3 regions of the Nocardioides bizhenqiangii genome follow, and region 3 is predicted to be linked to each of the others. Evidence: predicted binding sites of a transcription regulator. Region 3 holds the regulator's gene; each other region holds the start of a gene.
The links. Region 3 encodes LexA, which represses DNA repair genes until DNA is damaged. Its sites were predicted from a motif close to TCGAACANNTGTTCGA; they were not measured.
Positions count from the first base shown of each region.

Region 1 (7,119 bases), 1.6 Mb from region 3:
GCACGTCCTCGCCTGGCCACGCCCGCTCGACCTCGGCGCCATGAACGCCGCGGCTGCGCCGCTGGTCGGCCTCCACGACTTCGCGTCGTTCTGCAAGCAGCGGCCCGGCGCCACCACGATCCGGACCCTCCTCGAGCTCTCCTGGTCGCGTGACGAGGCCGGCGTCGCGGTCGGCCGGGTGCGGGCGGACGCGTTCTGCCACTCGATGGTGCGGGCCCTGGTCGGGTGCCTGGTCGCCGTCGGTGAGGGCCGCCGGCCCCCGGAGTGGGCGCACGGGATCCTCACTGCCGAGCAGCGGGACCCGGCGGTCGCCGTGCTCCATGCCCACGGCCTCACCCTCGAGGAGGTCGCGTACCCGCCGGACCACGAGCTGGCGGCCCGCGTCGAGCGGACAGCGGCACGGCGGGGGACGCCGTGAACGAGGACCACTACTTCTCCGCCGACCCGGCAGCGCCGTTCCGACGGGCACCCGTCCGGGCCGAGGTGTGGGGGCACGAGCTCGCTCTCACGAGCGGCTCCGGGGTCTTCGCGCAGGGACGCCTCGACGTCGGCACGGCGGTCCTCTTCCGCGAGACCGAGCCGCCGGCGGGAGGTCGGATCCTCGACCTCGGCTGCGGGTACGGCGTCATCGGGCTGGCCGTCTGCCTCGCCGCGCCGGGTGCGCGGGTCACCGCGGTCGACGTCAACCGGCGCGCCGTGCTGCTCGCGAACGAGAACGCCGAGGCGCTGCGTGTCCTCGACCGGTTCACGGCGGTCACTCCGGAGGAGGTGCCGCCGGCGGAGACGTACGACGAGATCTGGTCGAACCCGCCGATCCGCGTCGGCAAGGCGGCGCTCCACGATCTCCTGCTCACCTGGCTGCCCAGGCTCGAGCCCCAGGGCCGGGCGGTGATGGTCGTCGGCAAGAACCTCGGCGCCGACTCGCTCCAGCGCTGGCTCGGCGAGCAGGGGTACCCCACCGAGCGGCTCGCGAGCGCCAAGGGCTTCCGGGTCCTCGAGACGCGGCGCTCGGCCTGAGCCCTAAGGGGTGATGGCGGTCCGGAGCAGCCCGGCCGCGACCGGGTCCTCGACCGGGGCCCGCTTCCACAGCGCCAGGAGCAGGTCTGACGACGGGCCGGTCAGCTGCGCGACCGGATCGCCCTCGCCGATCGCGAGCGGCGCGGCATCGACGTCGGTGGGGAAGAGACGCACGGTGCCCTGGAGCGGAGCGATCCGCTGCAGGCGGACCTGACGCGGGTAGAAGAACGTCGCTGCCTCGTCGACCCCGTCCCAGGCCAGGGCGGGATCGATCGACCAGGCGCTCTCGCGGCCGGCCGTGGCCAGCGCGTCGTACTCGTGGACGACGGTCTCGTGCACCTGGCGGCGCCGCCAGAACCCGGCGACCTGGTCCGGCCCGAACGTCCACGCCGGCGCGTCGGCATCGTGGGCGGACAGCACGTCGACGAGCTGGCGCGCAGCGTCGCGGTACCAGGCGACCAGCCCGTCCGGCTCGCCGGTGAACGTCGCGTCGCCGTCCGAGGTGCCGTGCACCACCGCGTGGACGACCCACAGGTGCACCTCTCCCAGGTGGGTCACCAGGTCGGCAAGGGTCCAGTCCGGGCAGGTCGGCACCGATGCCTCGAGGTCGCCGGCGGCGGCTGCGTCGGCGAACCGTGAGGTGCGGTCCGCGAGCAGTGCGATCCAATCCATGCGTCCGATGCTGCCAGCCGGTCTTCCTCAGGCGATAGCGTCCGGGCATGACCACCGAGATCACCGTCCGCGGCTCCTACTCGGCGTTCCAGCCACCGGAACGGGCGACGGTGCGCGCCACCCTCGGGTTCGAGGGTCCGCAGATGCAGCCGGTCTACGACCGGGTCGTGCACGACCTCGAGGCGGTGAAGACCTCGATCGTCGAGATCCACGATCCCGAGCGGGGGCCGGTCACCTGGTGGTCCACGCAGCACGTCCGCACGTGGGCGAACCGTCCGTGGAACCAGGACGGCAAGCAGCTGCCGCTGGTCCACCACGCGAGCGTCGGCGTCCAGGTGAAGTTCCGCGACTTCGCCGTCCTCGCCCGCTGGGTCGGCAGCCACGTGGAGCGCACCGCGGGCTTCAGCATCGCCGGCGTCGACTGGGCGCTCACCGAGCGGGCCCGGCACCAGCTGGCCCGCGACGTGCGCGCCCGCGCCGTCCAGGATGCGGCCGAGCGGGCCCAGGAGTACGCCGACGCGCTCGAGCTCGGTCCGGTGCACCCCGTCGCTCTCGCCGACGCCGGCATGCTCGGCAACGGGTTGCACCCGATGGCGGGCGGCGCCGAGACCGCATTCATGCGCGGGGAGGCCGCGAAGGACGGCGCAGCCGAGCTGGCGCTGGCGCCCGACGACATCGAGGTCGCGGCCGTCGTCGACGGGCGGTTCGTCGCCGGCTGACCGCGCTCGCAAGCCGGCTGTTGCAACGAGATGGCGTCGGCCAGCGTTGGAGGGTCATGGAGGCAACGTTGGGCGAGGTCGGCTCCCGGGCGGTCCCGGCCGCGTTCGACGACTGGGTCGCGGCACGCGGCCCGGCCCTGCTGCGGCTCGCCTACGTGCTGACCGGCAATGCCGCGGACGCCGAGGACGTCGTTCAGGACGCGTTGTCGCGGGCACTCCCGCGCTGGGAGCGGATCTCCCGGGTCGAGGACGTGGACGCCTACGTCCGGCGGATGGTCATCAACGCGCACACCTCCTGGTGGCGGAAGTTCCGCCGCCGGGAGTCGCCCACCGCCGAGGTACGGACCGGTGAGGTGGTCGACGGCCCGGGCGAGGGCATGCCGGTCGACGAGCGTGCGCGGTTGTGGGCGGCCTGTCAGGAGCTGCCGGTGGATCAGCGCACGGCAGTGGTCCTCCGCTACTACGAGCAGCTGGAGTACGACGAGATCGCCGCGCTGACCGGCGTCCGTGAGGGCACCGTGCGCTCCCGGGTGTCGCGCGGGATCGCCGTCCTCCGTGCACAGATGGGTGAACGTGATGAGTGACTTCGACGAGCGGCTGTCTGCCGTTCTGACGGCTGAGGCGGACGACGCCCCGCACGGGTCCGGCCTGGCGGAGGCGGCCCGGCGCCGCCACGTCGTACGCCGGCGCCGGCGGATCGCGGCGGGGGGCGTTGTCGCGGCACTGGTGATCCTCGCTCCCGTCGCTGTCCTCGCCGGTGGCGGTGCCGGCGATGACAAGACGGCGAGCGACCCGACGCCGCCCGCGCAACCATGGCAGACGATCAGCCAGGACGACGTACGCGTGGAGATCCCGGGGGACTGGCGCGAGTTCCGCTGCGACTTCGACGGGTTCTCGAGCGACATCTACGGACCGTCCGAGGACGACGCGTGCGGGTTCGGTGAGTATGTCGCGTTCTACGGCAGCGCGACGTTCGACCCCGCCGAGCGCCCGGGCGTCATCACGGGCAACGACGACGGCACCGCGCGTTGGGGCTACGTCTATGCCGGCGACCTGGCGGTGTCGTCCTCGACCGAGGACCGCGACCTGACCCGCCGGATCCTCGCCTCGGCGCGGGCGTCCGGGCAGCCGGTGATCGACGGGTCCGGGTGGGAGACGGTCGAAGGCGCCGGCCTCCGGTACGACGCACCTGCGTTCTGGGGACTCGGGCCCGACGCGGACCTGGGGGGCTACGCCGTGTGTGCACTGGCGGGGGATCGGGACGACCCACCCGACACCGCTGACCGCACCCGGGCTGGAGCCGACGCGTACATCGTCGTCGAGTACCGAGGCGGTCGCTGGATCTCGGTGTCTGCGCCGACGGCTGCGGTCGGAGACCTGGTGATGGCTTCGGTCGAGCCTGATCCCGGCAACACCGGCATCGGCTGCGTCCCGGGGATCTAGGCGACGAGAGGTGGCGGCTTCGGTCGTGCCGGGCTGTAGCTGAAGCGGCCGCTGTCGTCGACGGGCGGGGGCGGGATCCAGACGGGTCTGCGGGTGCCGGGGTCGATGTCGACCCGCCAGGGTGTGCGGTGGATCAGGGTGTGGTGCCTTCGACACAGTAGGACCAGGTTTTCGAGGCTGGTGGATCCGGCGTCGGCCCAGTGCTGGATGTGGTGGGCGTCGCAGGCGATCGGAAGCCGGGTGCAGCCGGGGAAGGCGCAGTGTCGGTCGCGCAGGACGAGCGCGTTCCAGATCCCGATCGTGACCAGGCGGCTGGCGCGGGCGACGTCGAGAACCTGGCCTTCGGTGCCGAGGACGGCGGGGATGATCTCGGCATCGCACGCGAGTCGGCGGACGGTGGCGGCGGACAAGGTGTCGCCGGAGGGCAGCAGTCCCTCCGCATCCAAACTGGAGGTGAGGTCGTCCAGCCCCATGGTGACGGTGATCCGCGCGGTCGTGCCGTGTGCATGGGGCAGGTGATCGGTGGCCTGGAGGCGTCGGCACGCCTCGACCAGCGCGTCCCACATCCGCACGCCGTGGTCGCGAGGGTCGCGGCCGGTGTGGCTGCAGCCGGGTTGGGGACACCCGCGTCCGATCCGCCGGCCCTGCTCGTCGCGATGGCCGAAGGTGGCCGGGTCCCCACCGCAGGCACCGGGCTCGGTGACCACCGGTGCGGCGAGCGGCATCAAGCAGGTCTTGACCAGCTCGGCTTCCTCGAGGGTGGCGTATCCCTTGATCCGGACCCCGCCGAGCGTGTCTGGGCTGAAGGAGAGGTACCGGGCACCGTGGGCGCCGCGCTCCTGGTGGTCCTTGGACAGGTCTGTGCCCACGAGCAGCCCATCGACGTCGAGCTCCTTCACCACGCCCGTCACGCAGCGGTCGAGGTCGGTCGCGTCGTAGTGGTGCTCCTCCACCAGCCCGAGCAACGCTCTCGCGACGGTCTCGCGGAGCTCCGGATCCCGCGGCAATGCGGCAACCCGATTGCTGATCACCCCGGCCTGGGCCAGCGAGATCTCCCCGGCCGCGAGCGCTGCGCGGACCGCAGGAAGCTCTGCCGTGCGTTGGGCGACCCGGACCAGTCCACCGCCGGCACCTTTGCGGCCACCCGTCACCTGGGTGAGGAAGTCCTTGGCCGACGCCCACCCCACCGCATCCGCGGCACCCGTATCTTCGAGCCGCTCGGCCACCGCGACCAGCGCACCGTCCACCAGCGCCTTCAACCGCCCGAGCCGGACGGCGGCCTCCAGGACGTCTGGGCCGTCGAGGTCGTCCCAGTCGGCGCCGCGCAGCCCGGCTGCACCCTCGAGCGCGGCGGCGGTCGCCGTGAGCGCCGTGGGGGTGGTCATAGGTCCAGTCTACCGAACAGGTGTTCGAAATGGAACAGGAAAGCGTCAACTTTCATCGCTGGTCTGCCCTTGGATTCGAGGCTCCTCCCACCTGCAGCAGCCCTGCGGACGTCGCGTGCGGGTCGTCGCACCTCAGTCAGCGGCCCGCACCTCAACCAGCGGCTCGAGCTCCAGACGTTGGCTTTCGCTTGCGACCGCTAGCCGGCAGCGGTGGACAACCACCTACTCCCTTCCTCCGTCCAAAGCCCTTTCGGTCGCAACCACCGCGGCGCGTGAGCGGCTGACAGAGGTCTCGAGACGGTCGCTGCGCGACCTCCTCGACCAACGGCAGGTGGGCCGAGCCCGGGAAAACCCATCGCACGAGGACCCGCCCTGACGGACAATCAATCCTCGTGGGTCACGTAGAGGTCAGCGGCATCAGGTACGAGCTTCCCGACGGTCGGGTGCTGCTCGACGACGTGTCGTTCCGAGTCGGGGACGGCGCCAAGGTCGCGCTGGTCGGTGCCAACGGGGCCGGGAAGACGACGCTGCTGCGGATCATCACCGGCGAACTCACCCCCCCCGCCGGCGCGGTGGTCCGGTCCGGCGGACTGGGGATCATGCGCCAGATGGTCGACCGGGACCTCGCGGACAGCCCGACCGTGGCCGACCTGCTGCTCTCCCTGGCTCCGCCGCGCATCCAGAAGGCGGTCCGTCAGGTCGACAAGACCGAGCTCGCCCTGATGGACGACGACAGCGAGGCGACCCAGCTGGCCTACGCCGAGGCGCTCGCCGAGTACGCCGACGCCGGGGGCTACGAGCTCGAGGTCACCTGGGACGTCTGCACGGTCAAGGCGCTGTCGGTCCCCTACGACCGCGCGAAGTACCGCGAGCTGAGCACCCTGTCCGGCGGTGAGCAGAAGCGGATCGTGCTGGAGTACCTCCTCGCCGGTCCGGACGAGGTGCTGCTCCTCGACGAGCCCGACAACTTCCTCGACGTTCCCGGCAAGGTCTGGCTCGAGGAGCGGATCTCGTCCTCGGACAAGACGATCCTGTTCATCAGTCACGACCGCGAGCTGCTCGCCAACACCGCCACCCGGGTCGTGACGGTCGAGCTCGGGGCGGGCGGGGGCGGCAACCTGGTGTGGACGCACCCGGGCGGCTTCGCGTCGTACCACGACGCCCGGCGCGACCGGTTCCTCCGCTTCGAGGAGCTGCGCAAGCGCTGGGACGAGGAGCACGCCAAGCTGCGGGCACAGATGCTGATGTACAAGCAGAAGGCGGCGTACAACTCCGACATGGCGAGCCGCTACCAGGCCGCCCAGACGCGACTGCGGAAGTTCGAGGAGGCGGGCCCGCCGACCGAGCAGCCGCGCGAGCAGCAGGTCAGCATGCGGCTCTCCGGAGGCCGCACCGGCAAGCGAGCGGTGATCTGCGAGTCCCTCGAGCTGATCGACCTGATGAAGCCGTTCGACCTCGAGGTCTGGTACGGCGAGCGGGTGGCGGTCCTCGGCTCGAACGGGTCGGGCAAATCCCACTTCCTGCGCCTGCTCGCAGCGGGCGGGAGCGATCCCGATGTCGAGCACCGCCCCGTCGGTGAGGTCGTCGTACGACCGGTGCGGCACGCGGGTGTCGCCAAGCTGGGTGCCAGGGTGCGGCCCGGATGGTTCGTGCAGACCCACGAGCACCCCGAGCTGGTCGGACGGACCCTCCTGGAAGTCCTGCACCGCGGCGACGGCACTCCGAACGGTCGTCAGGGCATGGGCCGCGAGCAGGCGAGCCGGGTGCTCGACCGCTACGAGCTCAGCATCGCCGCGGAGCAGCGGTTCGAGTCGCTCAGCGGCGGTCAGCAGGCGAGGTTCCAGATCCTGATGCTGGAGCTGTCCGGCGCCACCCTGCTCCTC
Region 1 covers NZ_CP141059.1:3,635,531-3,642,649, reverse strand. The annotation lists gene truA (tRNA pseudouridine(38-40) synthase TruA) at 1-418, shown strand, start outside; gene SHK19_RS17655 (class I SAM-dependent methyltransferase) at 415-1,017, shown strand; gene SHK19_RS17650 (maleylpyruvate isomerase family mycothiol-dependent enzyme) at 1,021-1,689, opposite strand; gene SHK19_RS17645 (SIMPL domain-containing protein) at 1,737-2,408, shown strand; gene SHK19_RS17640 (SigE family RNA polymerase sigma factor) at 2,465-2,992, shown strand; gene SHK19_RS17635 (hypothetical protein) at 2,985-3,851, shown strand; gene SHK19_RS17630 (HNH endonuclease signature motif containing protein) at 3,848-5,236, opposite strand; gene SHK19_RS17625 (ABC-F family ATP-binding cassette domain-containing protein) at 5,629-7,119, shown strand, end outside.
Region 1: a site for LexA is predicted at 5,249-5,264, ahead of SHK19_RS17630 (HNH endonuclease signature motif containing protein). Genes of this name have one in related genera too.

Region 2 (7,119 bases), 1.4 Mb from region 3:
TCTTCGACTACCAGGCCTGACCGGACCGGTCGGTCACGCGGCACGCGAACACACAAGATGAGCCGCTCCGGCCGGTACCGTCTGCTGCCATGAAGCTGGCTGCACTCGGCGTGATCACCGCGCTCATCGGGATCGTGCTCGGCGCCCCTGGTCTGATCGGGATCGGCGCGTTCTGGATGCTGCTCGGTCCGCTGATGCGGATGTACGGGCAGCGGATCAAGGACCTCCAGGCGAGCACCCAGGCAGAGGCGACGTCAGAGGCCGCGGCAGGGACCACCGCCGAGGAGGGCTCCGCCCAGCGGCGTCCCTCGATCGACGGACGCACCTTCGCCGTCGGGACCATGCTGTGGCTGCTCCTGGGCATTCCTTCCCTGGCCGTCGGGATCCTGCTGCTCGGGATCGGCGGCGAGGACGAGAACTGGCGATGGCTCCCGATCGTCGTCGGTGGCCTGGCACTGGGCATCGGCGTCATCAGCGCGGCCATGTACCTCGCCGGCGCATCCCTCCAGGCCGTGGCCGAGCTGGCACCCGAGACGGAGGTCCCCGCCACGCTGTGGGTCAAGTCCGTGCGGGAGACCGGCACGTTCATCAACGAGCGACCGCGCCTGGAGTTCGAGCTCCGCGTCGAGCCGGACGGGGCCACCGAGCTCCCGCCGTACGACGTCACCAAGAAGGCCACCGTGCCGTTCACCGCGATGGGCTCGCTACGGGTCGGCGACGGGTTCCGGGCCCTGGTGGCCGGGCCCGACAACCCCACCGCGATGGAGATCCGCTGGGACGAGCCCGTGGCCGGGACCACAACGGCGGCTGCGCACGGCGAGCCGGCCCGGGTGCCGGACGTGTCCGCGCGGCTGGAGGAGCTCGACGCCCTCCACCGCGCCGACCAGATCACCGCAGATGAGTACGAGGCCCAACGAGCGCGGATCCTCGGTTCGATCTGACCCTCCCGACTGGAGAGGCAGCGGATCAGGCAGAAGAGCCCTCATCGAAGACGACCGAGCTCTTCGCCCGGGTGTCGACGTTGAGCGTGAAGACGTCGGGTCGCGAGTAGTGACCCACGGGGTCGAACATGCGCCGCTGCTGCTGCACGGCGGTCAGGTCCAGGTCGGCGTAGAGGATCTCCTCACGCTCCACGACCGGTCCCGCGATCACCTTGCCGCCCGGCGCAACGATGGTGGTGAGGCCGCGCGACATCCAGTCCTCCTCCAGGCCGTAGAGCGTCCCGCGCAGGTCCTCGGGCACGTCGGAGCCGCGCAGCAGCGGCGCCACACCGATGACGTACTGCCTGCCCTCCTTGGCGATGTGCTGCAGCGTGCCGACCCAGGTGTCGTCCCAGGTCGGAGCCAGGTAGATGTCGCAGTGCTGCGCGTAGATCGCCGCCCGTGCCAGCGGCATGTAGTTCTCCCAGCACAGCAGCCCTCCGACGACGCCGAACGGCGTGCTCACCACGCCGAGCTCGGAGCCGTCGCCCATGCCCCAGACCGTCCGCTCCCCGCCGGTCGGCATCAGCTTGCGGTGCCGCTGCAGGAGCCGCCCGTCCGGGCCGATGTAGAGAAGCGTGTTGTAGAGCGTGCCACCGTCGACCTCGGTCACGCCGACCACGACGTACGCGTTCGCGGCTGCCGCGGCCTCCCCGATGCGTTGCAGCACCGGGCCCGGGACGCTCACGGCATTCGCGTAGAGGCGCTTCACGAAGTCGGAGTCGCTCCATGCCGGGGTGCGCCACACCCAGTCGGGATAGGCAGGGATGAACGACTCCCCGAAGACGATGAGCTCGGCACCCGACGCGGCCGCTTCCTTGACCAGCGAGCACACCTTGTCCGCGGTCGCCTCGCGATCGAGGAACACGGGAGTTGCCTGTACGGCGGCCACGGTCACCATCACTGCCTCCAGTCGCGGCCATCGGGTCCGGCCTCGTTCACAGTGTGAGCCCGCGTCGCGTCCGTCGGCAGGGGTTTGCGGGAGCCCGCCGACGTGGGTCGGCCGACGAGGATCGGAGGCGCGTCGGCGGACGTGGTGCGGAGCCTTGGCAGTGGATCGTGGCCCGGTGGCGAGGATTGCGGTCGCGGCTGTCCCCGGGGGTTGCGAAGATGTGGGCGTGAGCACGCCCCCTGAGATCGCACCCGACACCAAGGACTGGACCTGGGTCCTCGACCGCGCCTGTGAGGACTGCGGATTCGACGCCGGCGGCGTCGACCGCTCCGACGTGGGCGCGATGATCCGCGACAACGCGGCCGCGTGGCAGCGGGTGCTGGCGACGCCGGAGGCGACGCAGCGGCCGGAGCCGACGGTGTGGTCGCCGACGGAGTACGCCGCTCACGTCCGCGACGTGCACCGGACCTTCGCCGGGCGGGTGGGCCTGATGCTCAGCGAGGACGACCCCACCTTCGCCAATTGGGACCAGGACGAGACCGCGCTCGCGGACCGCTACGACCTGCAGGACCCCGCCCGGGTGGCGCCCGAGCTGGTGGCGGCCGCCGAAGAGGTCGCGGCGGCCTACGACGGCGTGGCCGGCGACGACTGGGAGCGGCGCGGCACCCGGAGCAACGGCAGCGTGTTCACGGTCGACTCGCTGGGTCGCTACCACCTGCACGACGTGGTCCACCACCTGTGGGACGTGCGCTGGGTCGAGTCCGGGTCGTCAGGGTGAGGCACACCGAGTTCTGGGCCAGGCTCGACCAGCACCTCGGGCCGGCGTACTCGCGCACCTGGGCGGAGCAACAGGTCATCGGCGACCTCGGCCACCGGACGGCCGTCGAGGCGCTCCGGGCCGGGGTGCCACCGAAAGAGGTCTGGACCGCGGTCTGGCGGACCCTCGAGCTCCCCATGAGTGAGCGATGACCGCCGCGGCGCCCACACCGGTCGAGCAGACGGCGGAGATCGCCGTGGTGCAGCGCCGGACCGTCCGGGTGCTCGTGCTGACCCAGGCAGTGGGAGCCCTCGGCATCACGATCGGCATCGCCACCGCCTCGCTGCTCGCCAAGGACATCTCGGGCTCGGAGGCGCTCTCTGGGCTCGTCCAGACCGCGCAGGTGCTCGGCGCGGCGGTCATCTCGTTCCTGCTCGCGACCGTCATGGCACGCCGCGGCCGCCGGATCGGGCTGACCACCGGCTACCTCCTCGGCGCGGCGGGGGGCGGCCTCGCCGTGCTCGCCGGCGTGGTGGGCTCGATGGTGCTCCTTCTCGTCGGCGCCGTCCTGCTCGGGGCCGGGACGTCGGCCAACAGCGCGGCCAGGTTCGCCGCCACCGACCTCGCCGACGACTCCAACCGGGCGCGCTCGCTGTCGGTGGTCGTCTGGGCGACCACGATCGGCGCCGTCCTCGGACCCAACCTGACCGGTCCTTCCGGTGCCTTCGCCGACGCGGTGAACATCCCGGAGCTGACCGGACCGTTCGCGATCGGCGCCTTCGGCATGCTCGCCGCAGCCCTGGTCGCCTTCGTCATGCTGCGCCCGGACCCGCTCTTCGTGGCCCGCGAGCACGCCGGTGAGGTCAACGTCGGCCACGTCGCCGCGGGATCCTCGGCCTCGCGGGCGTGGCGGGCGGTGCGCGAGCGGCCGGTGATCGGGTTCGCGATCGCAGGCCTGTCCCTCGCGCACGCCGCGATGATCAGCGTGATGGTGATGACGCCGCTCCACATGCAGCACGGCGGCGCCGAGCTCGACGTGATCGGCCTGGTGATCAGTGTCCACGTCCTCGGGATGTTCGCGTTCTCCCCCCTGGTCGGCATGCTCGCCGACCGGGTGGGACGGCCGCTGGTGCTCGGCATCGGCGGACTGGTGCTGGTCGTGGCGCTCCTGCTGTGCGCCTCGTCGCCGGACGGGATGTCGTGGCAGGTCACCGCCGGGCTGTTCCTGCTCGGGCTCGGCTGGTCGTTCGCGATGGTCTCGGCGTCGACGATGGTCGCCGAGCACGCGCCGCTCGACTCGCGCACGCACGTGCAGGGCACCTCCGACCTGGTCATGGGCGTCACGGCGGCCTCGGCCGGGGCGCTCGCCGGTGTGGTCGTCGACCTTGCCGGCTACCCGGTGCTGGCGCTGGTGACGCTGGCGCTCGCGTTCGGGGTCGCCGGGTGCGCCGCGCGCGCCCAGACCGCGAGGACGACGGCGCCCGCGGTGGTCGAGTAGACGAGCCGCCGACACGCCGCTTCCCAATCCCAGGACTTCGAACAGGTGTTCGGTAGCGTCCGGATCACGACGTGTGGTGCTGGTCGCCAACCGTCCACAGGTACGACGTACTCCGGGCTTCTCCACAACCCCGATGCGGCTGATCAGGCTGTGTCGGACCCTCGCCCTAGCGTCGCCGATGTACCTGGCTCGACCACCAGACGAAGGACGTGAGGGACATGGCGGATGACCGCCTCAAGGCGCTCGACACAGCGCTGCTCAACATCGAGAAGCAGTACGGCAAGGGCTCGGTCATGCGCCTCGGCGACGACACGCGCGCCCCGCTCGAAGTGATCCCCACCGGCTCGATCGCGCTCGACGTGGCGCTCGGTGTGGGTGGCCTCCCGCGCGGCCGCGTCGTGGAGATCTACGGACCGGAGAGCAGCGGCAAGACGACCGTGGCGCTGCACGCGGTCGCCAGCGCTCAGGCTGCCGGCGGCATCGTGGCGTTCATCGACGCCGAGCACGCCCTCGACCCCGACTACGCCAAGGCGCTCGGTGTCGACACCGACGCGCTGCTGGTCTCGCAGCCCGACTCCGGTGAGCAGGCGCTCGAGATCGCCGACATGCTGATCCGTTCCGGCGCACTGGCCCTGATCGTCATCGACTCCGTGGCCGCGCTCGTGCCCCGGGCCGAGATCGAGGGCGAGATGGGCGACAGCCACGTCGGCCTCCAGGCCCGGTTGATGAGCCAGGCACTGCGCAAGATGACCGGTGCCCTCAACAACTCCGGCACCACCATGATCTTCATCAACCAGCTGCGCGAGAAGATCGGCGTGATGTTCGGCTCGCCCGAGACCACGACCGGTGGCCGGGCGCTGAAGTTCTACTCCTCGGTGCGCCTCGACGTGCGCCGGATCGAGACCCTCAAGGACGGCACCGACATGGTCGGCAACCGCACCCGGATCAAGGTCGTCAAGAACAAGGTCGCCCCGCCGTTCAAGCAGGCCGAGTTCGACATCATGTACGGCAAGGGCATCAGCCGCGAGGGCAGCCTGATCGACGTCGGTGTCGAGGCGGGCCTGGTCCGCAAGGCCGGCGCTTGGTACACCTACGAGGGCGACCAGCTCGGCCAGGGCAAGGAGAACGCCCGCCAGTTCCTGTTCGACAACCCCGACCTCGCCAACGAGCTGGAGAAGAAGATCCTCGAGAAGCTCGGCGTCGGCCCGCAGGTCGACAACGACGGCTTCGCCGACGCCCCTGACGAGCCCATCGGCGTGGACAGCTTCTGAGTTGAATGGCGCGAGCGTGTCGCAGATCGATGAGTGAGCCCGACACGGAGCGGGACCTCGGACCGGAGCCGGACCACGAGGCGGTCGCGCGCAAGATCCTGCTCGACCAGCTGACCGGTCAGGCGCGGAGCCGTCAGGAGCTCGCCGACCGGCTGGCCCGCCGCAACGTCCCCGACGAGGTGGCGGGCCGGCTGCTCGACCGGTTCGAGGAGGTCGGCCTGGTGGACGACGAGGCCTTCGCCCGGTCGTGGGTCGACAGCCGGCAGCGCACCCGCGGCCTGGCTCGACGGGCGCTGGCCCAGGAGCTGCGCCGCAAGGGCGTCGCCGACGAGACCGCCCGCGACGTGCTGGCAGAGGTCGACCCTGCCGACGAGGAGCAGGCGGCCAGGGCTCTGGTCCGCAAGAAGCTCCGCGGGCTGCGGGGCGTCGACGACACCGTCGCCGCCCGCCGCCTCGCGGGGTTGCTCGCGCGCAAGGGCTACCCGGCCGGCCTGGCCTACGCGGTGGTCAAGGACGAGCTCGCGGAAGTCGGCCGCGATGTTCCACTTGAATAGTCCTCCGCGCGACAAGCCGTGTAGTCTTTTGGAAGACGCCCCGCGGGCGTGACGTCGTGTGGCAACGTTCGTTGAAGAAGCGAACCGAGGGGATGATGATGACCGAGCAGCATGAAGAGCGCAGGCCGTGGACTGAGCCACGCGTCGAGCCGCTCGGCACCGCAGCCGACGCCCGTAACCAGCTCTTCAGCACGCCCGACGGCCAGAACCTCGGTCACAAGAAGCTTCCTTCCTGACAGATGTCGGGGTGCTCCGTCGATTGACGACGGACATCGCTGAGGATCGCGGGCGCCCATGCCGTTCGAGCTGATCCACGGGCCGGGTCCTGCTGACGCCGATCAGACGCGTCGCTGGCTCGAAGAGGGATGCCGGTCGGCTGCGCCGATCCGCCAGGGGTTCGTCGCCGTACTGACCCACGCAGACGGGACGGTGCTCGCTGCGACGAGCAGTCGGTCCGAGATAGCGCTGTACTACTGGGTCGACGGCTCGGGCTTGCGATGGTCCCCAACCGTCCCCGGGCTCGTCCGGCAGCTCCGGGAGCCACCGCCGCTCGACGTGGGCAAGCTCGCGGACCTGATGGCGCTCCACGACGAGCCGGAGCGCACGGCTCTCGAGGGGGTCCGCCGGCTGCCGGTCGGCCACCGGCTCACCTGGCGGCAGGGCTGGTCCTCGCCGGAGACCGAGCGGTGGTTCACCCCCTCGGCCGAGGAAGACCGGTCGATCCGCCCGAAGGACGCCGCGGGTCTGCTGCGGGACGCGATCCGCCACGCGGTCACCGCGTCGCTGCCCTCATCCGGCCCGGTCGCAGCGACGCTGTCCGGCGGCCTCGACTCGTCGATGGTCGCGGGCACCGCGGCCTCGGTCCTGGCCGGCAGCGGAAGGACCGTGCACGCCCTCACCCACGTCCCCCTCCCCGGGACCGCCGACCAGTCATCGACGTGGGAGGCCGATGACGGCCCCTACGCCCGGAGGATGGTCGACGAGATCCCCGGTCTGGAGTGGCACCCGATCGTGCACGACGACCGGACCTCGCCGTTGACGACGTTGGCCGCGCTGTTCCCCACCTCGTGGTCGCCGGTGCTCAACCCGGCCAACATGGTGTGGCTGACGGCAGCGGCCGGCCGGGCTGCTGAGCTCGGCTCACCCCTCCTCCTCACCGGCGCGTCC
Region 2 covers NZ_CP141059.1:2,075,630-2,082,748, forward strand. The annotation lists gene SHK19_RS09945 (hypothetical protein) at 1-20, shown strand, start outside; gene SHK19_RS09950 (SHOCT domain-containing protein) at 90-941, shown strand; gene SHK19_RS09955 (carbon-nitrogen hydrolase family protein) at 967-1,848, opposite strand; gene SHK19_RS09960 (DinB family protein) at 2,099-2,650, shown strand; gene SHK19_RS09965 (DUF3046 domain-containing protein) at 2,647-2,841, shown strand; gene SHK19_RS09970 (MFS transporter) at 2,838-4,127, shown strand; gene recA (recombinase RecA) at 4,346-5,398, shown strand; gene SHK19_RS09980 (regulatory protein RecX) at 5,428-5,952, shown strand; gene SHK19_RS09985 (hypothetical protein) at 6,051-6,188, shown strand; gene SHK19_RS09990 (asparagine synthase-related protein) at 6,247-7,119, shown strand, end outside.
Region 2: a site for LexA is predicted at 4,165-4,180, ahead of recA (recombinase RecA). Genes of this name have one in related genera too.

Region 3 (7,119 bases):
CGTCCTCGACCGCGCGCATGAACTCGTCGGTGACCCGGACCGAGTTGTTGGCGTTCTGGTACTGCACGGACGTGATGTCCTTGCCGCCCAGGTCCATGTCGAAGCCGGCGTCGCGCAGGGCGCGGATCTTGTCCTCCTCGCGCCACTTGGTCTCGACGAACTCCTCGATGTCGGGGTGGTCGACGTCGAGCACGACCATCTTCGCCGCGCGACGGGTGGCGCCGCCGGACTTGATGGTGCCCGCGGACGCGTCGGCACCGCGCATGAAGGACACCGGGCCGGACGCCGTGCCGCCGCTGCTCAGCAGCTCCTTGGACGACCGGATCCGGGAGAGGTTGAGGCCGGCACCGGAGCCGCCCTTGAAGATGAAGCCCTCTTCCTTGTACCAGTTCAGGATCGAGTCCATCGAGTCGTCGACGGAGAGGATGAAGCAGGCGGACACCTGCTGTGGCGACTGGGTGCCGACGTTGAACCAGACCGGGGAGTTGAAGGAGAAGTACTGGTGCACGAGCAGCCAGGTGAGCTCGTGCTCAAAGGTCTCCGCGTCGGCCGGGGTCGCGAAGTAGCCGTGCTCGACGCCGGCCTTGGTGTAGGTCTTCACGACCCGGTCGACCAGCTGCTTGAGGCCGGTCTCGCGCTCGGGGGTGCCGACGGCGCCACGGAAGTACTTCGTCGTGACGATGGTGCTCGCGTTGACCGACCAGAAGTCCGGGAACTCCACGCCGCGCTGCTCGAAGACCGTCTCACCGGTCTTCCAGTTGGTCTGTACGACGTCGCGCCGCTCCCACTTGATCTCGTCGTAGGGGTGCACGCCCTCGCTGCTGAAGACGCGGTTGATGGTGAGGCCCTTGCGGGCGCCCGTCGTACCTGTCGCTGCTGAGCTGGCCGTCTCGGTCATGACTCTCCTGATCCCCCTGGCTGGGTGTCCGCATCGGTTATGAGTGTTGCTGGTGGCACCGACAGTTCGATGCCGGAAGTTGGTGGCCCGGACAGGCAGCTTCCCCACTACCTGCCCGGGCGTCTGGGGTCAGCCCGAGGGGGCTGGTGCGGGTGTCTCCTGTACAACAACCGCGTCGGCTCGCTCCATCCGCAACAGGGCGATTTCTGCCTCGAAATCGTCGGCGGACTCGAAGCCGCGGTAGACGCTCGCGAAGCGCAGGTAGGCGACCTCGTCGAGCCTGCGGAGCGGGGCCAGGATCGCCAGGCCCACCTCGTGGGCGGCGATCTCGGGGCTCCCGGCGAGCCGCAGCTGGTCCTCGACCTCCTGACCGAGGCGGGCGAGCTCGTCCTCGGTGACCGGCCGGCCGTTGCACGCCTTCCGGACGCCGGCGACTGCCTTCTCCCGGTTGAACGGCTCGGTGGCGCCGGAGCGCTTGAGCACCGTGAGCTGCATCAGCTCGACGGTGGTGAACCGCTTCTCGCAGTCCTGGCACATCCGGCGGCGCCGGATCGAGCAGCCGTCGTCGGACACCCGGGAGTCGAGGACCTTGGTGTCGACGTGCTTGCAGTACGGGCAGTGCATGCGACGATCCCCCTCTCTGGCGCCTCGACAAGCTCGGCGTGCGTTGGGCATGGCGAACTAGACCCTCGATCGGGCCGCTCCTGTGGATAATCCGGCTCTAGCTGTGCAGTTCGGGCACCGGTTCTGTGAACTAGATGTGGAGAACTACACCGTTGTAAGTACTAGATGTTGTGGTGACACTACGCCTCTGCCACTAGGCGTGCAAGCGAACGCCGGAAACTGGTCCGAGGAATGTTGTCTGGGTCACGTTTGCGCAGGTCAGGGGCTTGTTGACCGCCGGAAGTGCGGCGTGTCGACCTGCGTGTCGACGTCTCACAACCGTCTCAGATGGGGGTCGAATCGTTCGAAAGGGCGATCCCGGGGAAGCCTCCCGTCGCTAACGTTCGACCTGGCCTCGAGGCCGCGCGACCGAACCCATGTCGCACCCCACTTCTGCGCAGCCCTGGAGGCCGTCATGCACCAGCTCCGTCGTACCCGCCGCCTGCTCGTTGCCGTCCCCACGGCGCTCCTGGCCGTCTCCCTCGTCGGTTGCAGCAACATCGGCGAGGACGCCGCGGAGAAGGCCCTCGAGGAGGAGGGCATCGACGCCGACATCGACGGCAGCGACATCAACATCGAGGGCACCGACTTCAACGTCACCACCGGTGAGCTGCCGAAGGACTTCCCGGTCGACGAGGTGCCGGTCGTCGACGGCGAGATCATCGAGGGCACCTACGCGAAGAACTCCAAGACCTGGACCACTACGGTCGAGGTCGGACCCGCCGGCGGCGACAAGCAGGCGGCGTACGACGACGCCGAGGCCACGCTCACCGGCGCGGGCGCCACGGTCGTGCAGGAGCCGGTCGACAACGGCAGCGCGATCAGCGGCGTCTACGCGACGGCCTCCCACACGGTCACGCTTTCCGTGACCGACTCCAACCGCGTCATCGTCAATTACCTGGTGGCGCCGAAGTAGCACGCGAAACCGTCCTGATGGCTGATGGCGTCCGGCGGCGATCGGGCGTAACGTCGGAGAGTCCTCCGGTCCGGGACCGCTCAGCGTTTGTGGGGACATGAGCGGTCCTGGGCCGGTTGGCGGGTCCTGACCATTCGGGCTTGGTGCATCGGACAGAATGCCCCAGTGAGCGGCGGGAAGCGCGCGGGTGAGCGCCATAAGCAGGGATTCCGCCCTGTGCTGCTCCTCCTCGCCATCGGCATCACCCTCTGTGTGGTCGCCTGGGGCTACCTGGTCTACGCCGCGATCGACTTCGGCTCGACCGCCCGCCACGAGAACGACTCCGAAGCATGGGGCTACCTCGCGGTCGCGGCCGTCGGCGCCGTCGCCTGCCTGTTCCTCGGCTTCATGCTGGTCGCGCGGTTCTCCCGCGCGCTCGGCTTCACCAAAGCACCGGATCCCAAGCCGAAGAAGGATCCGGGCGCGCCCAAGGGCGGCAAGCGGGCTGCTCGTTAGGGCGGTCGACAGCCATACGTAGCGGCAACTCGCGTCGAGCGCCCACTCTCCACAGAGCAGATCGAGGGGTGTCGGCGGAACGAGATTCCGCGGTACTTTCGTGCCCCCGCCCGTGGGTCAGGGCGGCGTTTCATCTCGGGAGGCCTGCATGACCGTGACTCTCCGCGGACGATCGGCAATCGGAGTCACCGCGCTGCTGATCGCCGGGCTTGTGGCGGGCTGTGAGGACGAAGAGGATCCCCCGCAGCCGCTCGAGTCCAGCAGCAAGCCTGCTCCGCCTCCCACCAGTGCGACGACCGAGCCCACCCCGACCGGGCCGGTGGAACCGACACTTCCGGTCGAAGCCGAACCAGAGACGAAGGAAGGGGCTACGGCGTTCGTCCAGTACTACTGGCAGGTCGTCAGTTTTGCCCGCCGCACAGGCGATGTCCGCCTTCTCAGCACCCTGTCGGTCCCCTCGTGCGAAGGCTGCAACGGCGGGATCAAATCCATCAGCCGGGTCTACAAGCGAGGAGGCCGCATTCTCGGCGGCAGCTTCGAACTCAAGAAGGCGATTCCTGGGCAAACGCCGAGCGGTGCTTGGAACGTGTCGACGCGCGTCAAGGTGAACCGCTCCCGAACCGTTGGCGCGGGCGACCTCAACCAGAACGTGCGAGCTGGCGAGCTCAACTTCCTCTTCGGGCTGGAGCGTGCAAACGGCTCGTGGCAGATCACATTCTTGGACGTCCCATGAGTCGCCTACTTGCGCTCATATTGATTGTGCTGACCTTGCGATTCGGCGACGCAGCAGCACTCGACGATCCATGGGTCGATGCCGACGAGGACAGCTTTGCGACTGGCGTAAAAGAGTCGAACGGCGGGTCGACCGTCCCGCCGTCGACCGACCCTGTTCAGCAAGTGGGGACCTACCGCCAAGAGCCAGCGTGTGTCGGAGTGTGCACTGGCGAGCTCACTTGTCCGGACGGCACGTTCAAGATCCATTCGTGGATTGAGCTCCCGAACGGGCAGCGCGTGAACGACTCCTACTGGTGCCCCTCCGATGGCGGGCCGCCGGTCGTCACCGACGATGTCGTCGCCACCGCATTCCGTCGGATCTCCCTCCCGCCTTCGACCTTCTCCATCCAGCCTCCGGGCGGCCAGACGCTGGTGAACTTCAAGACGAACTTCTTCACCGAGGAGCGGACGCTCAACCGGACCGTCACCCTGCTCGGGCAGCGGGTCGACCTGCGGATCTGGGCGCACTCGTACACCTGGCACTTCGGTGACGGCGAGTCGATCACGACCAGCAAGCCCGGCGCGCCGTACCCGAAGCTGCTGATCACCCACAACTACCTGAAGAAGGGCGACTACCGGCCGGCGATGGACACCACCTGGGTTGCGGACTACCGGGTCGGTGGCGGTGCGTGGCAGTCGGTACCGGGCAGCGTCACGATCGAGGGCGCGCCCGCCAACCTGGAAGCGATCGAAGCCAGACCGACCCTCGTCGGCTACGGCGGCTAGGTCTCGATACGCCCTCGCCTGGCGGCTCGGGGCTACTCGACCACCGACGAAAGGCGCGAAGGGCGGACCCGGGGTCACGGGTCCGCCCTTCGTCTTCCCCTTCGGGCCCGGGCAGTGGGCCCTGTCGTCCGCGGGGGTCGAGGTCGCGGACGAAGTTTGTTCAGTTGCGGGGTCTCGGTACGCCCTCGCCTGGCGGCTCGGGCTACTCGACCACCGGGTCGTCAGTCGGTGGGGATCCGGAGCGTCTGGCCGGCGAGGACCATCCTCGAGTCGAGGCTGTTCATCTCCTGGATGCGCTCGACCATGGCGCCCACGTCGCCCTCGCCGGTCACGGCGGTGGCGTCGGCGGCGATGTCCCACAGGGTCTCGCCGGGAGCGACGGTCACGACCTCCACCTGCTTGACGCCGGCGTCCTGGGTGGCGACCGAACCGGCCGCGAACCACACGCCCAGCGCGAAGGCCAGCAGCACCCCGAAACCGAAGACCACCAGCCGGCCACGCCGGGTGAGGCGCACCTGACGAGCGCTGTAGCTGACCTGCGGGGTGAAAGTGATCGTGCTCATCGTGTGACCTCCGGGGGAAGGGCTCCGACTCTCGGAGCCCGGGGGATCTGGTGTGTTCGAGTGATGTCTATCGAGGACCTCCGACAGAGACCGTTCGATCAACAGTTCGATCGAACACATGTACGAGACTAGATCACTTGTTCGAACGGTTCAAGGACCGGCTCGAAAGTTTGTTCGAGGGCGTGTCGCGACACGCAGGTTCGAACAGATGTTTGAAACCGAGGTGTGATTGGGGTTACCGTCGAGCCATGCCAAACGACAGGGCGAAGAAGGTCAGCGAGCTTCCCGACGGCCCGCCCGACGCGAGCGGGCTCACGCCGCGGCAGCAGCGAGTGCTCCAGCACATCAAGGACTGCATCGACCAGCGCGGCTATCCCCCGAGCATGCGCGAGATCGGCAAGGCCGTCGGCCTGACCAGCACCTCGAGCGTCGCCCACCAGCTGCGCGTGCTGGAGGAGAAGGGCTTCCTCAAGAAGGACCCCAGCCTCCCCCGCGCCCTCCAGGTCGTGCTGCCCGAGACCATGCGCCGGCAGGCGGTCGGCTCGGCGTCGGAGACGTCGTACGACGAGACCGGCTTCGGCGACTCCGCTCCCGTCCCCACCAACGTGCCCATGGTCGGCCGGATCGCGGCCGGTGGCCCGATCCTCGCCGAGGAGCGGATCGAGGACGTCTTCCCGCTCCCCCGCCAGCTCGTCGGCGACGGCCAACTGTTCCTGCTCGAGGTCAGCGGTGAGTCGATGATCGACGCCGCGATCTGCCACGGCGACTACGTCGTGATCCGCCAGCAGCCGACCGCCGAGAACGGCGAGATCGTCGCCGCGATGATCGACGGCGAGGCCACCGTGAAGACCTTCCAGCGCAAGGACGGCAGGGTCTGGCTGCTCCCGCACAACGACGCGTTCGAGCCGATCGACGGCACCGACGCGACGATCCTCGGCAAGGTGACGGCGGTCCTCCGGCGGGTGTGATCGCTAGCGCGGTAGCTCTTCCGGCTTGTGCTCGTCGACCCAGTCGTCGATCCGTTGCCACCAGTCGAAGAGCCAGGTGATCTGCTCCTCGCGACCCGTGGGGATCTCATCCCGGGGCACGCGCCACCACCCCATCTGCAGCCGTTTGTCCATCGGCAGCTCGCGCCAGATGTCGCCGAGCGAGTCGATGTGGTCGAGCCCGGTGTGCGCGACCAGCAGGACGTCTGCCTCGGGCGATGCTTCGAGCGCTGCGAGCGCGCCGCCCGGTCGCGGCGCGAGGACGTGGGACATCGCCTCGGCGCGGACAGCCATGTCCTCGCGGCCGAGCTTCCGGAGCCGGGCGATGGACCGGGTGCGCCGCCCCTTCGTGAAGTTGCCTCCCTCGGGGAAGATCACGAACGCGTCGTTGGCGTCGAGGTGGCGGGCGAGGTCGCCGACCTCGGCCTCGAGATCCCGACCGGGACGGTGCGACACGAACCGGCTCGGCACCCGCGCGAGCATCACGCCCAGCGCCGGGTCCCAGGCGAGCATCTCCTTGAGCACGATCCGCGGCTCGCGGTGGTACCAGTGCATCAACGCGTACATGATCGAGAACGAGTCGCCCACGCCGGCGTGACGACAGAACACCAGCAGCGGATGCCCTGGGAACGCGTCCGGCGCCGTGCCGACCGTCTCGATCTTCAGCCGCAGCACGCGCCGCGCCTCCCGGAAGAAGACCACCAGGTAGGTCCGCATGATCGCGTAGTGCATCCGCTCGAACCACGGCCGGCGTAGCCGCCAACCGAATCCCGAGCCGATCCACAGCGCGAACAGGGCGACCAGGGCCAGGGTCTCCAGCGTCAGGTGCAGCAGCCCGACCCAGAGCAGGCGCACCGGTCGCAACCAGCCGGGGACGAACGCCGACGCGATCCCGGTCGCCAGCAACCACAGCGGCAGGCTGGTCCACAGGGTCACGGTCAGCAGGATGAGCAGCGGCGCGAGGACGAACCGTCGGATGACCCAGGCGATCGCGGGATGGATCATGCGACCTCCGCAAGATAGGTGAGTCCGGCCCGGTAGGCCGCCTCGATCCGCCGGTGGACTGCCGAGGCGTCCCGGTAGGCCAACGGCGAGTCG
Region 3 covers NZ_CP141059.1:682,669-689,787, reverse strand. The annotation lists gene SHK19_RS03365 (vitamin B12-dependent ribonucleotide reductase) at 1-898, opposite strand, end outside; gene nrdR (transcriptional regulator NrdR) at 1,028-1,522, opposite strand; gene SHK19_RS03355 (hypothetical protein) at 1,977-2,477, shown strand; gene SHK19_RS03350 (hypothetical protein) at 2,694-2,972, shown strand; gene SHK19_RS03345 (DUF6318 family protein) at 3,121-3,705, shown strand; gene SHK19_RS03340 (PKD domain-containing protein) at 3,984-4,472, shown strand; gene SHK19_RS03335 (LysM peptidoglycan-binding domain-containing protein) at 4,694-5,035, opposite strand; gene lexA (transcriptional repressor LexA) at 5,284-6,003, shown strand; gene SHK19_RS03325 (1-acyl-sn-glycerol-3-phosphate acyltransferase) at 6,007-7,026, opposite strand; gene SHK19_RS03320 (patatin-like phospholipase family protein) at 7,023-7,119, opposite strand, start outside.